Regions from separate parts of the Micromonospora sp. M71_S20 genome, predicted to be linked through region 1. Evidence: riboswitches for the same ligand, from Rfam matches in the RefSeq annotation. Region 1 holds a riboswitch; the other holds the start of a gene.
The links. A riboswitch is a leader RNA that binds a small molecule or an ion and turns the genes downstream of it on or off. The one in region 1 is predicted to bind cyclic di-AMP.
Positions count from the first base shown of each region.

Region 2: it holds a riboswitch for cyclic di-AMP, as region 1 does, so the genes downstream of both, DER29_RS11360 (C40 family peptidase) here and DER29_RS26120 (hypothetical protein) in region 1, are expected to answer to the same signal.

Region 1 covers NZ_RCCV01000003.1:206,063-211,309, reverse strand. The annotation lists gene DER29_RS26130 (AAA family ATPase) at 1-697, shown strand, start outside; gene DER29_RS26125 (cation diffusion facilitator family transporter) at 775-1,692, shown strand; cyclic di-AMP (ydaO/yuaA leader) riboswitch at 1,846-1,977, shown strand; gene DER29_RS26120 (hypothetical protein) at 1,991-3,076, shown strand; gene DER29_RS26115 (SRPBCC family protein) at 3,163-3,630, opposite strand; gene DER29_RS26110 (1-phosphofructokinase family hexose kinase) at 3,808-4,785, shown strand; gene surE (5'/3'-nucleotidase SurE) at 4,782-5,247, shown strand, end outside.
Region 2 covers NZ_RCCV01000001.1:2,490,108-2,495,354, reverse strand. The annotation lists gene DER29_RS11365 (N-acetylmuramoyl-L-alanine amidase) at 1-765, opposite strand, end outside; cyclic di-AMP (ydaO/yuaA leader) riboswitch at 1,004-1,137, shown strand; gene DER29_RS11360 (C40 family peptidase) at 1,150-1,770, shown strand; gene dcd (dCTP deaminase) at 1,841-2,419, opposite strand; gene DER29_RS11350 (pyridoxamine 5'-phosphate oxidase family protein) at 2,498-3,049, shown strand; gene DER29_RS11345 (zinc metalloprotease) at 3,186-4,172, opposite strand; tRNA gene DER29_RS11340 (tRNA-Gly) at 4,594-4,667, shown strand; gene DER29_RS11335 (hypothetical protein) at 4,862-5,158, shown strand.

The DNA.
Region 1 (5,247 bases):
CACCTTCGCCGACCGGCAGCGCGCCGCCCGCGACGCGGCCCGGGAACGCCCCGACGACTACCGGGAGTACGCGCACGTGGTGGTCGACGAGTCGCAGGACGTCTCGCCGATGCAGTGGCGCATGATCGGCCGACGGGGTCGGCTGGCCTCGTGGACGGTGGTGGGCGACCCGGCGCAGACGGCGTGGACGGGGGATCCGGAGGAGCTGACCCGCGCCCGGGACCAGGCGTTGGGCCGGCGCAAGCGGCACCACTTCACCCTCACCACGAACTACCGCAACTCGGCGGAGATCTTCGCGGTGGCGGCGGCCGAGATCCGTCGGCTGCACCCGGACCTCCCGCTGCCCAGGGCGGTGCGCTCCACGGGCGTCGAACCGGTCGAGCTGGCGGTGCCGCCGGCGGAGCTGGAGGCCGCGGTGGTGGCGGCGGCCGGCGCGCTGCTCGCCGAGGTCGAGGGCACGGTCGGCGTGATCACGCCGGTGCCCCGCCGCGACGAGGTGGCCGGCTGGCTGGGCGGGCTCGGCGCGCCGCGCCTACAGGTGGTGACCAGCCTGGAGGCCAAGGGCATGGAGTACGACGGGGTCGTCCTCGTCGCCCCGAGCGAGATCCGGGCCGACCCGGGGTCAGGGGTGCGGACGCTCTACGTGGCGCTGTCCCGGGCCACCCAGCGGCTGACCACCGTCGACCCGATCGGCTGAGGATCCGTTACTTGCATACATAGCGATGTCAGCATAAATTGAACGCGAATCCGGACCCCCAGAGGGAGGATGAGCGCGTGGGCGCAGGTCATGACCACCATCACGGGTCGGTGGCGAACGCCGCCCACCGCCACCGGGGCCGGCTCTGGGCGGCGTTCGGGCTGCTCGCCGGCCTGATGGTGGTGGAGGCGGTGGCGGCCTTCCGCACCGGCTCACTGGCCCTGCTGAGCGACGCCGGGCACATGTTCACCGACGTGCTCGGCATCGGCATGGCGCTCGCGGCGATCGCCGCCACCCGGCGGGCGGGCGCCGACCCGCAGCGCACCTTCGGCCTCTACCGGCTGGAGGTGCTGGCCGCGCTGGCCAACGCCGCGCTGCTCTCCGGGGTCGCGGTCTACGTCGTGATCGAGGCGGTGCGCCGCTTCGGCGACCCGCCCGAGGTGCTGGCCGGCCCGATGCTCGTGGTCGCCGTGCTCGGCCTGCTCGCCAACGTCGGCGCCTTCGCGCTGCTGCGCTCCGGGGCGAAGGAGAGCATCAACGTCCACGGCGCGTACCTGGAGGTGCTCGGCGACCTGCTGGGGTCACTCGGGGTGATCGGGGCGGCGCTACTGATCGTCACCACCGGCTGGTGGTGGGCGGACCCACTGGTGGCGGTCGGAATCGGCGTGTTCATCCTGCCGCGCACCTGGCGGCTCGGGCGGGCCGCGCTGCGCATCCTGGTGCAGGCCGCGCCGGAGCACCTCCAGGTCACCGCGGTGCACGACCGACTGGCCGCCGTGCCCGGCGTCGCCGAGGTGCACGACCTGCACGTCTGGACGCTGACCTCCGGGATGGAGGTGGCCTCGGCGCACCTGACCATGGCCCCCGGCGCGGAGGTCGGCGCGGTGCTGGGCGCCGCCCGGGCCGCGCTGCACGACGACTTCCAGATCGAGCACGCGACGTTGCAGATCGAGCCGGGAGCGTCGCCCGGGGCCTGTGGGGCGGTCGAGTGGTAATGAGGACAACCTTAAATCTGGGAGGGTATTGTGGCTTTATGCCGGATTTGACTGTTAGTGGACGCACACCGTCCGTCACCTGCGGTGCACCAGTCACACCGGCACCGGTAGGCTCGGCTTCGGCCTCCGCCAGGCGGCACCCACCGGTGCCGGCGGTGGCCGCCGCCTAATCGCCCGACGGGGCGAACCGGGGAACCAAGTTCGTGGGGTGCATCCGCGTCAGCGGTAGGGATCTTCCGTCCCGAACCCGTCAGCTAACCCGGTCGGCGGCTGACGGAAGGACATGTGTATGCCAGTGATGGCACCCGTACGACGACGTGCCGCCCGCACGGCGGCCCTGATCGCCACGATGATCGCCCTCGGCGCCGCGGTGGCCCCGGTCACCGCCGCCCCGGCGGCGGCCGCCACCCGCGCCGGCCTGCTCGCCGCGGCTCCCGGCCAGGACGAGGAGGGCGGCACGCCCGCCCTGCGGGCCCAGTTGGAGGCCGCCAGCAAGGGCTACCTCGACGCCAAGCGCGCCCTGGACACGTCGGCCAAGCGGCAGCAGCAGCTCGCCGCGCAGCTCAAGACCACCGAGGTCGAGCTGACCGCGCGCACCGCCAAGGTCGGCGAGATCGCCGGGGCCGCCTACCGCACCGGCCGGCTCAGCGTGGCGTCCGCCCTGCTGAACAGCAGCTCCCCGGACGGCTTCATGGACCGCGCCGCGGCCCTCGACGCGGTGGCCGCCAAGGAGGACCGGGCCCTGCGCGAGCTCCAGGCGACCCGGGACGAGGCCACCCGCACCAAGCTGGCCCTGGACGGCGAGATCCGGGAGCAGCGCAAGCAGGTCAGCGTGATGGCCAAGCGCAAGGAGCAGGCCGAACGGGCGCTGACGGTCGCCAACCGCGAGCAGCAGCAACAGCGGCAGCAGTCCGCGGGCGGCGGCTCCTCGCCGGGCGGCACGTCGAGCAAGACGGCGAAGGCGGCGCCACGCAACTCCGACGGCTCCTGGCCGCGCGAGTCGTGCAGCGTCAACGACCCCACCCCCGCCAACGGCTGCATCACCCCGCGCACCCTGCACGCGCTCAACCAGGCCAAGGCGGCGGGCTTCACCCGCTACGTCTCCTGTTACCGCCCCGGCGGCTCGGGCGAGCATCCGAAGGGCCGGGCCTGCGACTTCGCGGCCCAGAAGGGCGGCTTCGGCGGCGACGCCACGGGCGGCGACCGGACGTACGGCAACAACCTGTCGGCGTACTTCGTGCGCAACGCCGACCGGCTCGCCGTGCTCTACGTGATCTGGTACCGGCAGATCTGGCTGCCGAGCAGCGGGTGGAAGTCGTACAGCGGGGCCAACGGCGACCCGTCCAGCGACCACACCAACCACGTGCACCTGTCGGTCTACTGACGCCCGCGCCCCGGCGACCCGCCCGGCGCGGGGTCGCCGGGGCACGACGGCGCCGTCGCCTCCGGCCGGGCCTGGCTGCTTCGCGGTCAGCCGGCCGGCGGCCCGGGCGGGTTCGTGTCGAGGGCCGCGGCGAGGCGCGCGGCCAGCCCGAGATGGGCGGCGCGGGCCTGGCGGAACGCGTAGCCGAAGAGCGGCGCGGGCGCGGCGAGGGTGATCTCGACCTCGATGCGGACCACGCCGTCGGGCTCCGCCCGCAGCCGGGTGTGGTTGCGCACCGTGGTGGCGGGCCACTGGCGGGCCACCGTGACGATCTCGTCCGGATCGTCGACGAGGACGTCAGCGCGGTAGGTGATCGGCAGGCGCACCGGCCCGGCGGCCAGCCGATCGGTGATGGCGTAGCTGGCGCGCGCGCCGGGACGGGGTGGCACCCGACGGACCCGGACGATCAGCGGGTGCAGGTCCTCCTGCCGGGCGGGGTCGGCGAGCAGTGCCGCGGCCTCCGCGAGGGAGCAGCGCGCCTGGACGGTGTAGCTGAAGGAACTTCGCCTGAGCACGCCGTCTCCCAGCGTCGGTGGTCGCCCGATCGTCGCGCATGCCGGGCGCGCTGGCAACGCCGCGCCGATCCCGCCCGGAGTCCGGACGTCCGGCCGCCGATCCCACTACGGTCAGCTGATGAATGGTCACTGCACGTGTCGGTCGGCGGAGGGCGGGCGCATGAACGGGTACGACGGATGAGCGGGCACGTGATGGTCTTCGCGCCCACGCCCCGACTGACGGTGACCGTCGACCAGCCCAGCGAGGAGCCGGAGCTGCACCTGCACCCCGGCGGGCAGGGCGTCTGGCAGGCCCGGATGGTGATGTCGCTCGGGGTCGACGTGGTGCTCTGCACCGCCCTCGGCGGCGAGATCGGCCAGGTGCTGGAGCCGCTGCTGGTCAGCGAGGGGGTGAACCTCAAGGTGGTGGTCCGCGACTCCGGCAGCGGCGGCTACGTGCACGACCGGCGCGAGGGCTCCCGGCAGGAGATCGTGGACGTGCCCGGCCAGCCGCTCAGCCGGCACGAGCTGGACGAGCTCTACAACCTGGCGCTCGGCGAGGGCCTGCGCGCCACGGTCAGCGTGCTGAGCGGGCCGAACGAGCCGTCGCTGGTCCCGGCCGACCTCTACCGGCGGTTCGCCGCCGACCTCGGGGCCAACGGCAGCCGGGTGGTGGTCGACCTCTGCGGCGAGCACCTCGACGCCGTGCTGGACAGCGGCGTCTTCTTCCTCAAGGTCAGCCACGAGGAGCTGATCGCCGACGGCCGCGCCGACGGCGAGGACGAGGAGCAGCTCACCCGTGCCCTGTACGACCTGCATGCCGGCGGCGCCGAGAACGTGGTGGTGAGCCGGGCCGACAAGCCCGCCCTCGCCCTGGTCGACGGCGAGGTCTTCGAGGTCGAGATGCCCCGACTGGAGGCGGCCGACCCGCGCGGGGCGGGCGACTCGATGACCGCCGGGGTGGCGGCCGTGGTGGCGCGCGGCGGTGACGTGCGCACCGCGATCCGTACCGGCGCGGCGGCCGGCGCGCTGAACGTGACCCGGCACGGCCTCGGCACCGGCCGGCTCGACTCGATCACCGGCCTGGTCGACCGGGTGCGCCTCGTGCCGGCCGGCAGCCGGCCGCAGGAGCGGACCAGCCCCGACGAACTGGCCGACCGGGCGGCCGGGCGATGACGCTGCGGGTACTGGTCACCAACGACGACGGGATCGCCGCGCCCGGCATCCAGGCGCTCGCGCGGGCGGCGGCGGACCGGGGCCTGGACGTGGTCGTCGCCGCGCCGCTGGAGGAGGCGAGCGGCACCAGCGCCGCGATGACCGCCGTGGAGCGCGACGGGCACGTGGTGGTCCACGAGCACCCGCTGCCGGAGGCGCCGGGGGTGCCGGCGTTCGCGGTCGGCGGCTCCCCCGGCTTCATCGCGCTGATCGCCGTGCACGGCGCCTTCGGCCCCCCGCCGGCGGTGGTGCTGTCCGGCATCAACCGGGGCGCGAACGCGGGACGTGCGGTGCTGCACTCGGGCACCGTGGGTGCGGCCTTCACCGCCGCCGCGAACGGCTGCCGGGCGATGGCCGTCTCGCTCGACGTGCTCTCGGCCGGGGAGGCCACGGCCGCCAGCGGGGGCGCCGCGGTGGCCGCCG
Region 2 (5,247 bases), on a different contig from region 1:
GTCGGGCCGGGTGAGCTTGCGCAGGCGCAGCCGGTCCAGCCAGGAGCGGTCCGGCTGGATCGCGCGGCCGGCCAGCGTGACCCGCTGCCCGTCGTCGGTCACCCGGCTGTCGCCCGTGGCGATGGTGGCGTACACCTCGTTGGCGAAGGCCGCCGCGGCGTCGGCGCTGTCCGCGCCGGAGTACCGGGCCACCGCGCCGTACCAGGCCGCCGGGTCGGTGTCGGCGCCGACCGGGGCGCCGATCTCCTTCTGGTACGCGGCCAGCAGCGCCGCGCCGCCCCGGATGTTCGCCGTGACGTCCGTCCGCAGCGCCTCCTCGCTGGCGCCGGTCAGGTCGGCGGCGGCGTCGACGGTCCGGAGTGCGGCCTCGGCGGGCGGCGGAGCGGCCGGCGGCTCGTGGGCCTCGGCCAGGGACGGGCGGGAGTCGTCGCCGCGCGGGTCCTCGGTGCCCTCGTCGTGGTGCGTGCCGCCGGACATGGCGGCGACGTGCTCGGCGTCGGTGAGGTGCATCGGTCCGTAGCCGCCGCTGGTGCTCGGCGTGCCGGCGTTGGTGTCCCAGCGGGACTGCAGGTAGGAGACCCCGAGCAGGACGCTCTCCGGCACGCCGTACTCGGCCGCCGCGGCGGCGTACTGCTGCTGCCGGTCGTCCACCGGCGCTGCTGCGGCGGCGGATCCGGCGGCGGTGAGCGGCGTCGCCGCCATGGCGGCGGCCACGGCGGCGGCCAGCAGGACGCGTCTGCTCCTCGATGTCGCTGACAGGTGCATCAGACCCCCAGTTCGGACGGGCGAAGTTGGGGCCACCTTCGCCCCGCCCGCCGCCTCTGGTCAATACCTTTCCGTCAGACACTTCAAAAGGAAGGAAATCTTCGTCGCCCGGGTTGCGGATCCGCCCGGCCCGGGTGGGTACGGAGTGTCACTGCCCGCAGGGTTGCGGATCGATAACGGTCGTCTCTACTCTGGTCATTCGTCGGCCGGTGACAATCCGTCCAACCAGGGCGGTGACGGTCCGACACCGCCGAGTCGCTGAAGAGCGAGCCGGGGACCCAGGTTCCCCGGGGTGAATCCGCAGTCCTGCGGTAGGGCGCCCCTTCCCGCCCGAACCCGTCAGCTAACCCGGTAGGCGGTCCGGAAGAAGGAGTACGAAGCCCGGTGGCACACCATGCCCCGCGGCCACCGTCGACCCGGTCGGCCCTCGCCGACCCGGTGACGGCTGCGCCGCGCCCACGCTGGTACCGCTGCACCACCGCCCTCGCCGCCCTGGCCGCGTTCGCCGTCGTCCTGGCCGGCGGCGCCACGGCGGCCCATGCCGAACCGACGGTCGCCGAGATCGAGCGGCAGATCGACGAGGACTGGAACAAGCTCGAACCGGTCATCGAACGGCACAACGCCACCCGGCAGGACCTGGCCGCCAGGCGGAAGCAGGCCGACGCGCTCGCCGCGCAGATCGGGCCGCTGGAGAAGCAGGTCGACCAGGCGATGGCGGGCGCCGAGGGGCCGAACTCGTACGACTGCTCCGGCCTGATGCTCGCCGCCTGGGCGAAGGCCGGGGTCTCGCTGCCGCACAACGCCGCGCAGCAGCGCCGGGCCACCGCGACCGTCAGCCGGGGCGAGCTGCGCCCGGGTGACCTGGTCTTCTACTACAGCGACCTGCACCACGTCGGCATGTACGTCGGCGGGGGCTGGGTGGTGCACGCCTCCCGCGCCGGGGTGCCGATCAAGATGAAGAAGGTCGACGACGGCCCGATCCACAGCTACGGCCGGCCCGGCTGAGCCGGCGGGACGGGCCCTCTCCCGACGCCTCCCGTGCGGGAGGCGGGTCCGTCCCGGCCCGCTACGTGAGTCAGCGGGTCGGCCAGGTGCGCCAGTGCTGCCAGGAGCGGCTCGGGGTCGGCCCGCGCTGTCCCTGGTAGCGCGAGCCGTAGACGGCCGAGCCGTACGGGTGCTGGGCCGGCGACGAGAGCCGGAAGATGCAGAGCTGCCCGATCTTCATGCCCGGCCAGAGGGTGATCGGCAGGTTGGCCACGTTGGACAGTTCGAGGGTCACGTGACCGGAGAAGCCCGGGTCGATGAAGCCCGCCGTGGAGTGGGTGAGCAGGCCGAGCCGGCCCAGTGAGCTCTTCCCTTCGAGGCGGCCGGCGAGCTGGTCGCCGAGCGTGATCACCTCCAGCGTCGAGGCGAGCACGAACTCGCCCGGATGCAGCACGTACGGCTCGCCCTCCGGCACCTCGACCATCGACGTGAGGTCGTCCTGCTGCTGGGCGGGGTCGATGTGGGTGTAGAGGTGGTTGTTGAAGACCCGGAAGAGCTTGTCCAGGCGTACGTCGATGCTGGACGGTTGCACCAGCGCGGGCTCGAACGGCTCCAGCGCGAGCGTGCCCGCCTCGATCTCGGAGGCCAGGTCGCGGTCGGAGAGCAGCATCCGCACACCTTAGCGAGCGATGCGCGTGACCTGCGTGTCGGAGTGCATGTTCGAACGTTTGTTCGATAGAATGTCCGCATGGCTTCCTGGTCCGAATTCGCCGCCGACGAGCCCCGCCTCGCCGACGGGATCCGCCTTCTCATGCAGCAGTACGGGCCGGGCTTCGGCTACCTGGCCACCGTCCGCGCCGACGGCGGCCCCCGGGTGCACCCGGTCTCCCCGGTGATCACCGACGAGGGGCTCTTCTGCTTCGTCGTCGACTCGCCCAAGCGGCGCGACCTGGAGCGCGACGGCCGCTACGCGCTGCACTCCTTCCCGCCGGAGGAGAGCGACGACGAGGCCTACGTCGCCGGCCACGCCCAACCGGTGACCGATCCGGCCCGGGTCGCCCGGCTGGCCCGCAGCCACCGGGCCGCGCCGCAGGTCGACTGGCGGGTCTTCGAGTTCACCGTCGACGTGGCGATGCTGGCCCGCCGTGAGTCCGGCGTCGCGGGCGGCGCCGGCGAGGGGCACGGCCGGCCCGCCGTCCAGGTGTGGCTCGACCCCCGCGCGGCCGCCGGCGGCACCGCGCTCATGCCCGAGACCCGGTCGGGGTGCGCCGGCGACCACGCCGCCCGCCCCGCCGCCTGAGACGCGGTGCGGCGCCCTGGGCCGTCCCCCCTCCGGGGCGCCGCACCGTGACCCCCGCCCCCGTGTGCCCGGCCGCACAGACACCGGTGCCGGCCCCGTCGAGCGAGGCCGGCACCGGCGCGGTCGTACGGCGGAACTACGCCGCGCGGTACGCGTTCCAGGCGGTCAGCATGCGGCTGGCCTGCCCGGCGGTGAACTGGTACATGCAGGAGTCGTAGCTGTAGTCCATGAAGTTGGTGATCGGGTCGACGCCGGGCGCGGTGCAGGTGTCCCGACCGGTCGGGCAGCCCGAGGCCGGCGACGCCTCGGCCGCGGTGTCGCTGACGCTGTCGCCCGAGCCGGAGCAGCCGCCCTGGAAGGTGTGGTAGAGGTTCAGCCAGTGGCCGACCTCGTGGGTGCCCGTGTCGCCCTGGTTGTAGTTGGTGGCGGTGCCGCCCGGCAGCGACTCGCTCAGCACGACGACGCCGTCCATGCTGCTGAGCTTCCGGGTCGGGAAGGTCGCCCAGCCGAGCAGGCTGTCGCTCAGCTCGCCCAGGTAGATGTTGAGGGTGTTCTTGCCGCCCGTACGCAGCGAGGTCTTCATCGACCGCTCCGCCGAGGAACCCTGCACGATCGGGTACCAGGACGGGTTCGTCACCCGATTGATCTTCTGAAGCTGGAAGCTGAACGCGGTGGACGCGCCGCCGGTCGCCCCGCTGAACGACTGGTTCAGCACGCTGATCTGCGAGTTGATCATCGAGTCGGGGATATTGCCGCCGGCCCGGGTGCTGTTCTCCTGGATCACGTGCACCACCACGGGGATGGTGACGGTGGCGGCCATCGTGGAGGCGCCGGCGCCGGCGCGGAACCGCGCCCGCTCGCGCAGGGCGGCGGCCAGGTCGGCCTCGCGCTCGCGGGTCTCCGCGAGGGTCAGCTCGTTCGGCTCGTGCTTGGCACCGCCGCCGGGCTTGACGCGGGCGTCCGAGTGGACGTCGGCCGGCTCGACGCAGACCTCGCTCGGGGCGGCGGAGAAGGCCGAAGCGGCCGGCACGACGCCCACGGCGGCGGTGCTGAGCAGCAGCGCGAGGGTCGTCGACGCGACACCGGCCGTACGCCGGGTCAGCAGGTTGGGACGGAGTCCCATGGGCCCACCTCTTTCTGGCGGCGCGACAGGGGGTGTGTCACGCCGTGGCTGGAACGTTGGGCAGACGTTACAATCGATCGAGGTATTTGAGAACGCCCATATGTTGCCGCCGTGGAACTTTTTCCTGGCGGTACGCGTTCCATGATCGACGTACGGCGATGGGGGTGCGGCTCGCGGTCCCGGTTCGGACCGGGGCGCGCGGCTCGGGCTCGTCGGGTTGCACGACGAGGCGGCTCGTGGCTGGCGGTGGCGCGGCGAGTGGTGGGGCGGCTGGCGGTGGTGCGGCGGGCGGTGGCGCCACGCAATCTTGGTGAGTTCGGGCCCCTATGGGGGCCGTTTGCTGCCAAGATCGCGGCGCGGGTGGTGTCGGAGGGGTACCTGGGTGCACCGGCGTGACGACTCAGGTACAGTGGTGCCGCCTGCGGGTGTAGTTCAATGGCAGAACATCAGCTTCCCAAGCTGACAGTGCGGGTTCGATTCCCGTCACCCGCTCCATACGAAAGGCCCTGGTCAGGACGCGAGTTCCGGCCAGGGCCTTCGGCGTTCCAAGGCCAACGATCATGACGCGTGCCATCAGCCCCCGGTCATTCCCGGCCTGCTGGCGACCTCCGGTCGACATTGGACGGCCACGGCCACGGCGACGGCGAGATTCGCTAGCTCCCACCGCCAGCGTCCTCGATACTCACGACGTGATCGACAAAGACCCTCAGGCCCCGTGGCTGCCTCGCGTTCCTCACCCGGCTGACAGTGCGACGCTGCCTATCTACATGGTCATCTTCTTCTTCCTGGGTCTCGCCGGATTCGCCGCACACGGGCTGTCAGACGGCAGGGAAGCACTCGTCATTGCGGGCATCGTCTCGGGAGTGTTCTTCACGTGCTTCCTGATCCTGTTCGCGATCTACTGGACCGGATACCTACTGAAGGGACACGCCAGCTGGCAAGCCGAGCGCCAGGCTGAGTCCGATGGGCCATCCACGGGCCAGTAGCCAGAGGGCTGAGCGGGCACGGGCGGGTACGAGGCGCAACCAAACCGGCCACCGGCGTTTGCGCATCACGGCCGGTGGAGCCGCCCCTT